One region of the Brevibacillus gelatini genome, then DNA from elsewhere that is predicted to be linked to it. Evidence: riboswitches for the same ligand, from Rfam matches in the RefSeq annotation. Region 1 holds a riboswitch; each other region holds the start of a gene.
The links. Region 1 has a riboswitch for lysine ahead of AAFJ72_RS04935 (amino acid permease). Riboswitches for the same ligand answer to the same signal wherever they lie in the genome.

Region 1 (4,156 bases):
ACGAACGCCATTCGGTTTTCCAACCAAAACAAAAAGGCGCTGGTATCTTCCATAGCGCCTCGTATCCCCTCACTTTTTCTCCTTTTGCCGCTCCCGAAAACGGCGCACTTTCATCAGATTGCCGCACATTTTGTCATCGCACCAGCGGCGCACCCGGTTGCGGCTTTCATCGTAAAACACCCAACGGCAGTCCTCGTTGTCGCAAATCTTGACGCGTTGTACGTGCGCCGGAAGCAGCAGTTCGGCAAAGGAAGCCGCAATGCGGGCCATCACCAGCTCCCAGCCGCTTGCGGTGCTGACCATCTCCTGCTGATAGCCGCTCTCCTTGTCCGCAGTGATGACGCGAACGTAAAAAGGCGCCTTCGCGAGCGTCTGATTCAACTCCTCCAAATCCTCCTGGCGCAAAACTTCTCCACGCACAACCTGCTCCAGCAAGCCGCGCATATATTCGCGCATATGGAGCAGCGCCGCAGCACTCGCCTCATCAATCGGCAACGGAGCATGCAAATCGTACCTCCGCAAAAACCGCTCCAGCCATTCCTGCTTCGCCAGCCGATTTTCCCTGCGGCCAGAACCGCGCGAGTCACGCCAATCACTGTTTAAAAAATCAATGCACAGCCAGTCCACTTCACTCTTCCCCCATCTGTTCTTCTTCTCTTTTGCTTCTTGTATGAAAAACCAGCATATGGTATCTTAATTCTGTAACTATCATAACCATTTTTGTTGGTTACAAAGCATTTCTTTTTGCCATGCCATTATAACGCTTCACCAATCTGTTTAATAGACGAGGAGGAACCACATGAACCGGATGGAACTGCTTGCTCACTACTGGGAATGCACGTATGACAAGGAAGACTGGTTTCCGCCGCTCAAGGACGCCCTGGCCGGAGTAACGGCTGCGCAAGCAAGCTGGCGACCGGAAGGCGAGGCCGCCAACACGATTTGGGAAAATGTCAGCCACCTGCTTTACTACAAGGAACAGTTGCTGCATCGTCTGTCCGGCACGGAATTCATCCATACGGCCAAGACGAACGACGACACGTTCCGGCCTTCGGGAGGACCTGATGACGAAGCTGCCTGGCAAGCTACCTTGCAGCGCCTGGAAGCCGTCCATCAGCAGATTCAGGAAAAGCTCGCCGCGCTGTCAGAGGAACAGTTCGATCAGCCGCTTCCGAGCATCCCGGCCGGGCAAAGGGTGATGAGCATCATCCTCCATGACGCTTTTCACACAGGACAAATCGTGCAAATCCGCAAGCTGCAAGGCTCCTGGCCTGCGCGTCGGTCATTTGAATAGCCAAACTTTTACATTGATAAATCCTCACCAATCTTATATAGTTGATAAGTAAATCAATTCAATACATGTTATCCTCATCATTCACGGTGAGGATAGAGGTCGCGGCTTTTATGTCATCCTGTACGAGATTCAGAAGAGATCAATGACTCCAGGAAAGGGAAAAGTCGCCGAAGTTCATCGCGTATCTCTGTGCGCATGGGCTGGGGCTGTACCCGAAAGGGACAGAACTGTCACGTTTGCATGCCGGGCAAACGTGGTGTGCTATCTTCAGTGAAGGCTTGGTGGGGATTGGATTATACCGCCCTGTGCCGTTTTTTGGCTATTGGCGGTTTTTTCGTTTCCGACCGACCTTCTCAAAATTTCAGAAAGGTCGTGCAAGCATCGTATGTCACAGAATCAACTGCAACGTGGTTTGAAAGCCCGCCATTTGACGATGATCGCCATTGGCGGCTCCATCGGAACAGGACTGTTCCTGGCGAGTGGAGGCTCGATTCACGAAGCTGGACCAGGCGGAGCCTTGGTCGCCTACATCGCCATCAGTATCATGGTTTACTTTTTGATGACCAGCCTGGGGGAAATGGCAGCCTTCATGCCGGTATCCGGCTCCTTTTCCACCTACGCTACCAAATTCGTCGATCCGTCGCTCGGCTTCGCGCTGGGCTGGAATTACTGGTACAACTGGGCCATTACGATTGCCGTCGAGCTATCCGCCGCGGCGCTCATTATGAAATACTGGTTCCCGGATACTCCCGCCATTTTGTGGAGTGCCCTGTTCCTCGCCCTTATGTTTACTCTTAACTTGTTGTCTGTCAAAAGCTACGGCGAATCGGAATACTGGTTTGCCCTGATTAAAGTCGTGACGGTCATTGCCTTTATCGCGATCGGTGTGCTGATGATTTTTGGCATCATGGGCGGCGAAGCAGTCGGCTTCCAAAACTTCACCAAAGGCGATGCGCCATTCAACGGCGGCTTCATGGCCCTCCTGGGCGTGTTCATGATTGCCGGGTTCTCGTTCCAGGGAACCGAGCTTGTCGGTGTAGCTGCCGGGGAGAGCGAAGACCCTGGCCGCAACATCCCGAAAGCGATTCGCCAGATTTTTTGGCGCATCCTTCTCTTCTATATTTTCGCGATCCTGATTATCGGACTGCTCGTTCCGTATGACAACCCGAATCTCATCAGCGGCGATATTACCGATATTGCCATCAGTCCGTTTACAATTGTATTTGAAAAAGCCGGCTTTGCCTTTGCCGCTTCCGTCATGAACGCGGTCATCCTCACTTCTGTTCTGTCAGCAGGGAACTCGGGCATGTACGCTTCTACCCGCATGCTGTGGGTGTTGGCCAAAGAAGGCAAAGCACCCAAATGGTTTGCCAAAGTGACACGCAGCGGCGTACCCGTCAATGCCCTCATCATGACGGCTGCCATTGGCGCACTGGCGTTTTTGTCCTCGCTGTTCGGTGATGGTGAAGTGTACGTGTGGCTGTTGAACGCCTCCGGTATGTCCGGCTTCATCGCCTGGCTCGGAATCGCCATCAGCCATTATCGCTTCCGCAAAGCTTATTTGGCGCAAGGACGCGATCTGCGCGATTTGCCGTACCGGGCGAAGCTGTTCCCGTTCGGTCCGATCTTCGCTTTCATTATTTGCTGCATTGTCATTATCGGCCAGAACTACTCCGCGTTCCTGGGCGGAGAAATCGACTGGAACGGCGTTCTCGTCTCTTATATCGGACTTCCGCTGTTTTTGATCGTCTGGCTCGTTTACAAATATACGAAAAAAAGCAAGCTGGTGCCGCTGGACAAAGTCGATCTCAGCATGGATGAGTAAGATACAGCGTCTGCAGCCAGCACGCCAAAAGATTCCCTCAATCGCAGGGAATCTTTTTTTGTGTCGCAGACAGCGCTGAATGAAAGCAACACCGCAAAAGCCGAAGCATGGAAAAACGATCAGGTAAATCAACAGTACGAGTCGTTGCCTTTTGTCGTTCTCACATAGACGACCTTACCCGCGACCGCTACAGAAAAGAGGACAGCCCTGCGACTGTCCTCCTCTTGTTCTGTTTACCGCAATCGTCCCATCAAGCGCTCCATCCGTTCCAGCGCCTTTTTCAACTGCTCCATGGACGTTGCATACGAGCAGCGAATGTGTCCTTGTCCGCTCTCGCCGAACACGTCACCCGGTACGACCGCCACCTTTTCTTCCATCAGCAGCTTTTCGGCAAACTCGGCAGAGCTAAGTCCTGTGGCCGCCACGGAAGGGAATGCATAGAACGCTCCGTCCGGCTCGTGGCATGTAAGCCCGATCTGGCGGAAGCCGTCGACTACGTAGTTGCGGCGCTGGCGGTAGCTCTCGATCATCCGCTCCATATCGCCGCGCCCATGGCGCAAAGCTTCGAGCGCCGCCATCTGTGCCATCGTCGGCGCACACAGCATCGTGTACTGGTGAATTTTCAGCATGCCAGCCAGGAGGTCAGGCGTCGCACACACGTACCCGAGACGCCAGCCCGTCATGGCAAACGCCTTGGAAAAGCCGGAAATCAAAATCGTCCGCTCCTTCATCCCCGGCAGAGCCGCGATGCTGTCGTGCATGCGTCCGTAAGTCAGCTCCGCGTAAATTTCGTCGGAGATCACCAGGAGGTCGTGCTTTTCGATGATCGGCAAAAGCGTCTTCCATTCGTCTGCCGTCATCGTACCTCCTGTCGGGTTGTTCGGATAGCAGAAGATGATCGCTTTTGTGCGCTCGGAGATGTTTGCCGCAAGCTCCTCTGGCGTCAGCTTGAACTGGTTCTCCATCGTCGTTTTCAAAAACTTCGGCACTCCCCCTGCCAGACGAATCACAGGCTCGTAGGAGACGTAGCACGGCTC
Region 2 (4,156 bases), 2.1 Mb from region 1:
GCTTATGGCAGGGGGGTTTTTTCCAAAGCGGGGAGGCAAGGGAAGATGACGGATGAACAGCTCGCGATCCTGAAATCGTTCGGCTTTTGCATGGAACAAGGACAAGTGAAACATTTGAAGCTTGGAATCGTAACAGACAGTAAGGAATTTGCCGGTTTTTCTTCAGCAGAGGAACTGCGGGCGCATGTCAAAGCGCTGCTTCGCAACCAATGCCAATGGAAGCGTGGCAAAGAAACACAGGGCAATTAGTTCGGGAGGGATGTCGTCAGATGGAGTCGAGACCGTTTTTGCAGCAGGCATTGGCAGAGGTGGAGGCATGGGAGCGCGACCAGAACGACTTGTGGTTTTGGGAAAAACTAGGCAGACTTCCGTTCGTTTGGCTCGATAAAATTACGCCGAATTTCGTCAGGGAAAAGCTGGGCACGGCCGTGGACGAGATGGCCGCGTTTCTCGAAACAGGCGGGACGTACCTTGTTCAAGATAAGGCGATTTACAGCAAGTTCCGTCCCCGGTTGGAGGGGCTTGGCGCGGAAATGCCGCAGGCAGAAGACGTCGCGGGGGCACCGCTCGTCCTCATGGATGAGATTGCCCGCAATCTGACGGAGTCACGGGCGGCTTTTGCCACGGTACAGGGCGCGACGACAGGCATCGGCGGCATTTTTACGCTGGCGATTGACATTCCTTTGCTGCTGGGCACCTCGCTGAAGATCCTGCAAGAAATGGCGCTTTGCTACGGCTATCGGCCGGAAGAGAAGCGGGAGCGCCTGTTCGTGGTCAAATGCCTGCAATTCGCGTCTTCGGATATTGTCGGGAAAAAGGCGATACTGGCCGAGCTGTCGCGTTTTGACGAGCCTGCTGCCCAAAAAGACGTGATCGCGCAGTTGCAGGGCTGGCGGGAGGTCGTGGTGACGTATACGGAAAATTTCGGCTGGAAAAAGCTGTTTCAGATGGTGCCGATTGCAGGAATCCTGTTCGGGGCGTACCTGAATCGCTCAACCGTCCAGGACGTCGCGGAAGCGGGACGAATGCTGTACCGCAAGCGGCGAATCCTGGAGCGATTGCGCGCACAGCAAGGCGCAGCGGATTGATTAGGCCCAATCCTCTGCCGTGATCGCAAAAATGAGGTGATCCTCCCACACGCCGTTGATTTGCAAATAGCGCAAGGACAATCCTTCTTGGCGAAAGCCGTTTTTCTGCAGTACGCGGATGGAGGGAGTATTGCGGGGCATGACAGCAGCCTGTACCCGGTGCAGCCCGGCTTCCTGGAAGGCGTAGCCGAGTGCGAGCCGGACGGCGGCTGTAGTGTAGCCTTTGCCGTTTTTCGCCTGATCCATGAAGTAGCCGATGGTCGCGTTTTGCCAGGCGGCGCGCACGACGTTTGACAGAGCGACGCGGCCGATCATTTCGTCCGTTTCGCGCAAAAACACGCCAAAGGCGAAGGCGGTCCCGGCTGCGAAGTCTTGCTCTGCTTTCGCAATTTGCTCCTCTTGCCCGCTCAATGTCAGAAAAGAGGGAGGACGAATCGGTTCGAATGGTTGCAGGAAAGCATGATTACGCAGCCGAAGCTCCAGAAGCTCGGCTGCGTCTTTTTGTTGCAGCGGTCGCAAATAGACCGTATCTGTATGTAACGTCATGATAGCAACCCCCTTTTGGAAAAAGTGGAGTGCTATTATAGCATGACAGCGCTTGCGCAGAAAGGCTTTTTTGGACAAAAGCCCTGTCCTTGGCTGACCTTAGCCGAGCAGTTCGGAGAAGGAAACGCCAAACTGTTTGCAAATTTCTACTTCTTTTTCGTTAGGGGAAAGCTCGATTTTCAAACCTTCGAGTGGCGTTTCTGCTCCGCGCTCGCTCGCTTTTTTCAGCAAAATATCTACAGCAGCGCCGACGTGCTCGTAAGCGGAATCGCAAGAACCGAACGCTGCGACTTTTTTTCCGCTCAAATCAATATCGTCCATCTCTTCGTAAAAGTCCAGGCACTCGTCTGGCAGTTCGCCGTCCCCCCATGTATAGGCGCCGAGCAAAATGGCATCGTAGTCTTCCAGTTCCTTAGCAGTGGCATCGATGACTTCTTTTATCTCCAGGTCTTTTCCGGTGGAACGGATTCCTTCGGCAATTGCTTCTGCAACTTCCTGTGTATTTCCTGTCATGCTTGCGTAAACCATCAAAATGCGGCTCATTATAAGCAAACCTCCAATAAGATAATGAAAATCATTCTCACAAAATAAAATAATGAAAATGATTCTCGTTGTCAATGATTATTTTTCTTTCCACAAAGCTGTTGCCACAAGTGATTGATTTTGGTAGAGTTAAGTGAAATTATAATATTGGAAGTCTAAATAGAGGTGCGCTGAAGATGAGTACATCTTTTCGTAGTCTGCCAGGGGGCAGGAAAGGAAGGAAAGGCTAAAGCGCCGAAGCTGTTGCTGTTCCCCTTGGATAGCAGTGGCTGGGGTGATTCATGAACAATGAGCATCCTGTCACAAAAAGGACGTCTTTTTGTGGAGCGCTATTTACGATTTGCTTGAGCAGTATCAAAAGCAATGAGATAGCGTATGCACTCATTGCTTTTTTTAGTCAGGGGGAGCGATTCGCTTTCGCTGACTGGCAAAGCTTTTTTATTAAAAGGAGGAAGTACCAGTGAACATGATGGATGCCAATGAAATTATCGCGTTTATTCAAAAAAGCGAGAAGAAAACACCTGTGAAAGTATACGTGAAAGGCAATCTGGAGGGCATTGACTTCGGTGCCAACTCCAAGACGTTTATTACAGGCACGACAGGCGTTGTGTTTGGCGAATGGAAAGAAATCGAGCCGGTTCTGGCTGCGAACGCTGACAAAATCGAAGACTACGTCGTGGAAAGCGACCGCCGCAATTCGGCGATTCCGCTGCTCGACACAAAAGGAATCCAGGCGCGCATCGAGCCAGGCGCGATCATCCGCGACCAGGTGACAATCGGAAACAACGCCGTTATCATGATGGGCGCTACGATCAACATCGGGGCCGTGATTGGCGAAGGCACAATGATCGACATGAACGTCGTCGTCGGTGGTCGCGGAACCATCGGGAAAAACTGCCATATCGGCGCAGGCTCTGTCATCGCAGGTGTCATCGAGCCGCCTTCCGCGCAACCGGTTGTCGTGGAAGATGACGTCGTGATCGGTGCCAACGCGGTCGTGCTGGAAGGCGTTCGCGTAGGAAAAGGCGCGGTTGTGGCTGCGGGCGCAGTCGTGATTGAAGACGTGCCGCCATACACGGTTGTTGCGGGTACACCTGCGCGTGTCATCAAACAGATCGACGACAAAACTCGCTCCAAGACGGAGATCAAGCAGGAGCTACGTCAGCTGTAGGGGAGAGAGCTCACATGGACTGGCGTACGCTTGATGAACAATACATCGTCTCTTCCTACAAACGCTTGCCAATTGCCATCGAAAAAGGGGAAGGCAACTACCTGTACGATACAGCGGGCAAAAAGTATCTGGATTTGTTTACGGGGCTGGCCGTCAATGTGCTCGGCCACTCCCATCCGCGAATTGTCCAGGCGCTGCGCGAACAGGGCGAGCGCTTCCTGCACATTTCCAACGTATTTTTGAACCAGCCGGCAATCAAGTTGGCGAAGCGGCTGGTGGAGCAGTCGATCCCGGGAAAAGTGTTTTTCACCAACTCCGGTGCGGAAGCGACCGAAGCGGCAATCAAAATGATCCACAAATGGACGAAGGCAGAAGGAGCCGGGCGCGAAGGGATTGTCGTGCTGCGCAACAGCTTTCACGGCAGGACATTGGGCGCGGTGCGGCTGACCAGACAAGCCCATGTGTATCAGGATTTTCCGCAACCGGATTTTCCGGTGTATGAGCTGGACCCTGAGGATGCGGACGGCTTGCGGGCGATTTGCCGCGATGCAAAGCCAGCCGCTGTCTTGATGGAGCCTGTGCTCGGCTCTGGCGGGGTCGTGCCGCTGTCGGAGTCGTTTTTGCGCGAGGTGGCAGCGATTTGCCGGGAGGAAGGCATGCTGTTTGCCATCGACGAAATCCAGACAGGCATGGGACGTACCGGGAAGCTGTTTGCCTACCAGCACGCAGGCGTGACGCCGGATTTGATCCTGTTTGCCAAAGGCGTAGGCGGAGGGCTGCCGCTCGGTGGTGTGATTGCCGGAACGAA
Region 3 (4,156 bases), 410 kb from region 1:
GAAGAGCTGATTGCCTTTTTTTCCAGAGAGCTGGGGCCGTTTTTCTATAACCAGGGCGTAGAGGACAGCCGCAAGCTTGTGGTGGAGCGGATGAACGCGCTGGAGGATGAACTGTACGTCCTTGAGCAGCCTGTCATGAAAAAACGATAAGGTGAGAAGGCCGTGAGAAGAAAATGGAGGGAGCAGCCATGAACCGTACGTTGAAAGACAAACTGGCTGTGCTGCCGGAAAAGCCCGGCTGCTACCTGATGAAAAATGCAAGCGGGGAAATTATTTACGTCGGAAAGGCCAAGGTGCTGAAAAACCGCGTGCGCTCGTACTTTACGGGAAGCCACAACGGGAAGACACAGCTTTTGGTCAGCGAGATCGCGGACTTTGAGTATATCGTGGTGTCGTCTGCCATCGAGGCGCTGCTTCTGGAATGCAACCTCATTAAAAAGTACGATCCGCGCTATAACGTCATGCTTCGCGACGACAAAACATATCCGTACATCAAAATTACAAACGAAGCGCAGCCGCGGCTGGAAATTACCCGAAAAGTGCTAAAAGACAAGGCGAAGTATTTCGGTCCGTACCCGAATGCCGGCGACGCGTCCGAGGTGAAAAAGCTGCTCGATCGGCTCTATCCTTTGCGAAAATGCCGCAACATGCCCAAGCAGGTATGCTTGTACTACCATTTGGGCCAATGTCTCGCCCCCTGTGTGTACGAGGTTCCGGCTGAGGAAAACCAGCGTTTGGTGGATGAGATCAGCCGCTTCCTCGACGGCGGACATGAGCAGATGAAGCAGCAGTTGACGGAAAAAATGCTCCAGGCCGCAGAGGCGATGGAGTTTGAGCGGGCCAAGGAATACCGCGATCAGATCAGGAGCATCGAAGCGGTGATGGAAAAGCAGAAAATTACGTTCACCGACACGGTCGACCGCGACATTATCGGCTTTGCTGTGGAAAAAGGCTGGATGTGCATTCAAATTTTTTACATGCGCCAGGGCAAGATGATCGAGCGCCAGACGACCTCCTTTCCGTACTACGGAAGCGAGAGCGAGGACTTCATGTCGTACGTCACCCAGTTTTACTACGACAAGCAAAACGCGCTGCCCAAAGAAATTTTGCTGCCGGAGGAAAGCGAGCCGGAACTGCTCAGTGAATGGCTGGGAGTCAAGGTGTTGACGCCCAAGCGCAGCAAAAAGCGCGAGCTGGTGCAGATGGCTTGTGAAAATGCGCGGATTGCCCTGCAGGAAAAGTTCGCCCTGATGTCCAAGGACGACGCGCGGACGATTCAGGCGGTGCACAACCTGGGGCACATCCTGGGGATCGGTGTCCCTCACCGGATCGAGGCGTTTGACAACTCGAACATTCAGGGGACAGAGCCGGTGTCGGCGATGGTGGTGTTTACAGACGGACGACCGGACAAAAAGGAATACCGCAAATTCAAAATCAAGACAGTGGAAGGGCCGGACGACTACGGGTCCATGCGCGAAGTGATCCGCAGACGCTACTCGCGGCTGTTGCGGGAAAACCAGCCGATGCCCGACCTGATCGTCATCGACGGGGGCAGAGGACAGATCGGAGCCGCCATGGACGTGCTGGAAAACGAGCTGGGCCTGTACATCCCGGTCTGCGGCCTGGCCAAGGACGAAAAGCACAAAACCGCGCAACTGATGTACGGCGATCCGCCGGAGCCGATCAATCTGAAGCGGGACAGCTACGAGTTTTATTTGCTGCAGCGCATTCAGGACGAGGTGCACCGTTTTGCGATTACGTTTCACAGGCAATCCCGGTCGAAGACGATGCTCTCTTCCCAGTTGGACGAAATTCCCGGCATCGGCGAGAAGCGGCGCAAGCTGTTGTTTACCCATTTTGGCTCGCTGAAAAAAATGCGCGAGGCGACGGTCGAAGATTTCCGGCAGATCGGGATCGGCGACAAGCTGGCAAAGCAGATTATCGCCCATTTGCGCAAGCTGGAGACATGACTTTTTTGCAAAAAAGCAATTGAACCGCTCGGATTCCCATGATATAATGCCTTTCAAACAGAATAGTTAGCCTCACTTCCCTGATGAAGTGAGGTAGAGGCGCGAAAACCAAGAGTACCACCCTGAGATCGGGTATCTGTGAAGGGAGCGGGAAAGGGGAATTCGCCGAAGTGTGGAGGAAAACCCGTGCTTCTCCATGCTGGGTCTGCATTGAACAAGTGCAGGACTGTCATCTGGCTCTTAAACCGGCGTCAGATGGAGTGCTATCTCACGGTGTCAATGTGAGCGTTGATAGGTGTTGTCCTGTCATGTGCTGCATTGTTCGCGTGTATTGGGAAGGAGGAACCGGTATGTCGATACAGTAGGCAGCGGCAGGTACTTATTCCTTGTCGGTGCCTTTTTTTACTGAATCGGAACGTATCAAACGGCAAGAGCAAACAAGCCCGATTCAGCAAGAACAACCATCCGCTTAAAGGGAGATCGCTAGGCGTCGATGGTAGTCTCTTATAAAGTGCAAAGTGACAGGTAAAATTTTTCGGAAACAAACGGCGAAAACAAGCTAATAAAACGAGAAAAAACGATACATTCTACAAACATTGGAAATGGAAAAGGGAGAGAAGCCGCATGGGGTTGATCGTGCAAAAATACGGAGGCACCTCTGTAGGGACCATTGAGCGAATTTTACGAGTTGCGGACCGAATTATCAGCTACAAAGAGGAAGGGCATGACATGGTAGTCGTCGTGTCTGCGATGGGCAAATCTACGGACGTTCTGGTAGATATGGCCAAACAGATCAGCGCCTACCCTTCCGAGCGTGAGCTGGATATGCTGCTGACCACGGGGGAGCAGGTATCGATCGCTCTGCTCGCGATGGCCTTGCATTCCAAAGGCTACGATGCCATCTCTTTGACTGGCTGGCAAGCCGGAGTGACGACGGAAGCCATTCACGGCCGGGCGCGGATCAAACAAATCGATCCAAAGCGCATTCAGGCAGAGCTTGCGCGAGGCCGCGTCGTGATCGTGGCAGGTTTTCAGGGTCTTAGCGACGAAGGAGAAATTACGACGCTCGGCCGCGGTGGATCGGATACATCGGCGGTTACGCTGGCAGCCAGCCTGAATGCCGACAAATGCGAGATTTTTACAGACGTTTCCGGCGTTTATACGGCAGACCCGCGGGTGGTGCCGAAAGCAAGCAAGCTGGATACGATCTCGTATGACGAAATGCTGGAGCTTGCCAATCTCGGCGCAGGCGTCCTGCATCCGCGTTCGGTAGAGGCTGCGAAAAAATACAAGGTACGGCTGGTGGTCCGCTCCAGCTTTACTGCTGAAGAGGGTACGTACGTTGAGGAGGTTGCCAACATGGAAACAGGAAGAGTAGTAAGTGGAGTCGCGCATGACGAGGATGTCGCCAAAGTTACGGTTGTCGGGATGCCGGCAAAGGTGGGGACTCTTTCCCGCCTGTTCAACACACTCGCAGACAACCAGGTGAACGTCGACATCATCATTCAAAGCTCCTACGAAGCCGCTGTCACGAATATTTCGTTTACAGTCGCGGGAGATGACTTGAAAAAGGCACTGGATACGCTGGAAAACAACAAAGCAGAGCTGGGCTTCGACAAAGTCGACTTCGAGCAAAACCTGACCAAAGTGTCTATCGTCGGCTCCGGCATGGTGAACAATCCGGGTGTCGCCGCAGAAATGTTCCGCGTTTTGGCTGAACAAGAAATTTCCATTAAAATGGTTTCAACGTCCGACATCAAAGTGTCCTGCGTCATTCCTGCCGGGCAAACCGAGCTTGCCGTCCGCAGCCTGCATACGGCATACGGGCTTGACGTGGAACAGACAGCAGTCGTGCACGGCCTGTAAGAAGCGAATGCTCCCTCGCCCACTGGCAGAGGGGGCATCTTTTTAACGCAAGTATTTCAAGGGGCGTCAGAAGCAGAGGGGCATCCCGAACCCGAGGGGGCATCGCGTTTACTTTTGCGTCCACACCTTGATGAGAATGCGGGACAAGCTTTCGATCTCCAGCTGTGAGGACGTGTCCTTGCCCTTCCATCGCTCAATGCTGCCGGCAATGATTCCGGCTTCCAGGGACAAGGTGCGGCTGAGCCGCTCGGGCGTCTGATAGGCATGGATGGTGTGTGAGAGCTTGTACACGATTTCTTCTTCCGACTCTTCCAGAAGAT

Region 2: another riboswitch for lysine. It lies ahead of dapD (2,3,4,5-tetrahydropyridine-2,6-dicarboxylate N-acetyltransferase); the one in region 1 lies ahead of AAFJ72_RS04935 (amino acid permease).
Region 3: another riboswitch for lysine. It lies ahead of AAFJ72_RS06810 (aspartate kinase); the one in region 1 lies ahead of AAFJ72_RS04935 (amino acid permease).

The regions. Positions count from the first base shown of each region.
Region 1 covers NZ_CP154342.1:941,661-945,816, reverse strand. The annotation lists gene AAFJ72_RS04945 (CGNR zinc finger domain-containing protein) at 70-627, opposite strand; gene AAFJ72_RS04940 (DinB family protein) at 800-1,294, shown strand; lysine riboswitch at 1,380-1,566, shown strand; gene AAFJ72_RS04935 (amino acid permease) at 1,680-3,119, shown strand; gene AAFJ72_RS04930 (aminotransferase) at 3,353-4,156, opposite strand, start outside.
Region 2 covers NZ_CP154342.1:2,996,548-3,000,703, reverse strand. The annotation lists gene AAFJ72_RS14430 (hypothetical protein) at 46-249, shown strand; gene AAFJ72_RS14425 (EcsC family protein) at 270-1,088, shown strand; gene AAFJ72_RS14420 (GNAT family N-acetyltransferase) at 1,089-1,634, opposite strand; gene AAFJ72_RS14415 (flavodoxin) at 1,734-2,177, opposite strand; lysine riboswitch at 2,330-2,517, shown strand; gene dapD (2,3,4,5-tetrahydropyridine-2,6-dicarboxylate N-acetyltransferase) at 2,638-3,348, shown strand; gene AAFJ72_RS14405 (aspartate aminotransferase family protein) at 3,363-4,156, shown strand, end outside.
Region 3 covers NZ_CP154342.1:1,353,171-1,357,326, forward strand. The annotation lists gene AAFJ72_RS06800 (DUF2164 domain-containing protein) at 1-150, shown strand, start outside; gene uvrC (excinuclease ABC subunit UvrC) at 189-1,970, shown strand; lysine riboswitch at 2,057-2,244, shown strand; gene AAFJ72_RS06810 (aspartate kinase) at 2,595-3,836, shown strand; gene AAFJ72_RS06815 (DUF2507 domain-containing protein) at 3,945-4,156, opposite strand, start outside.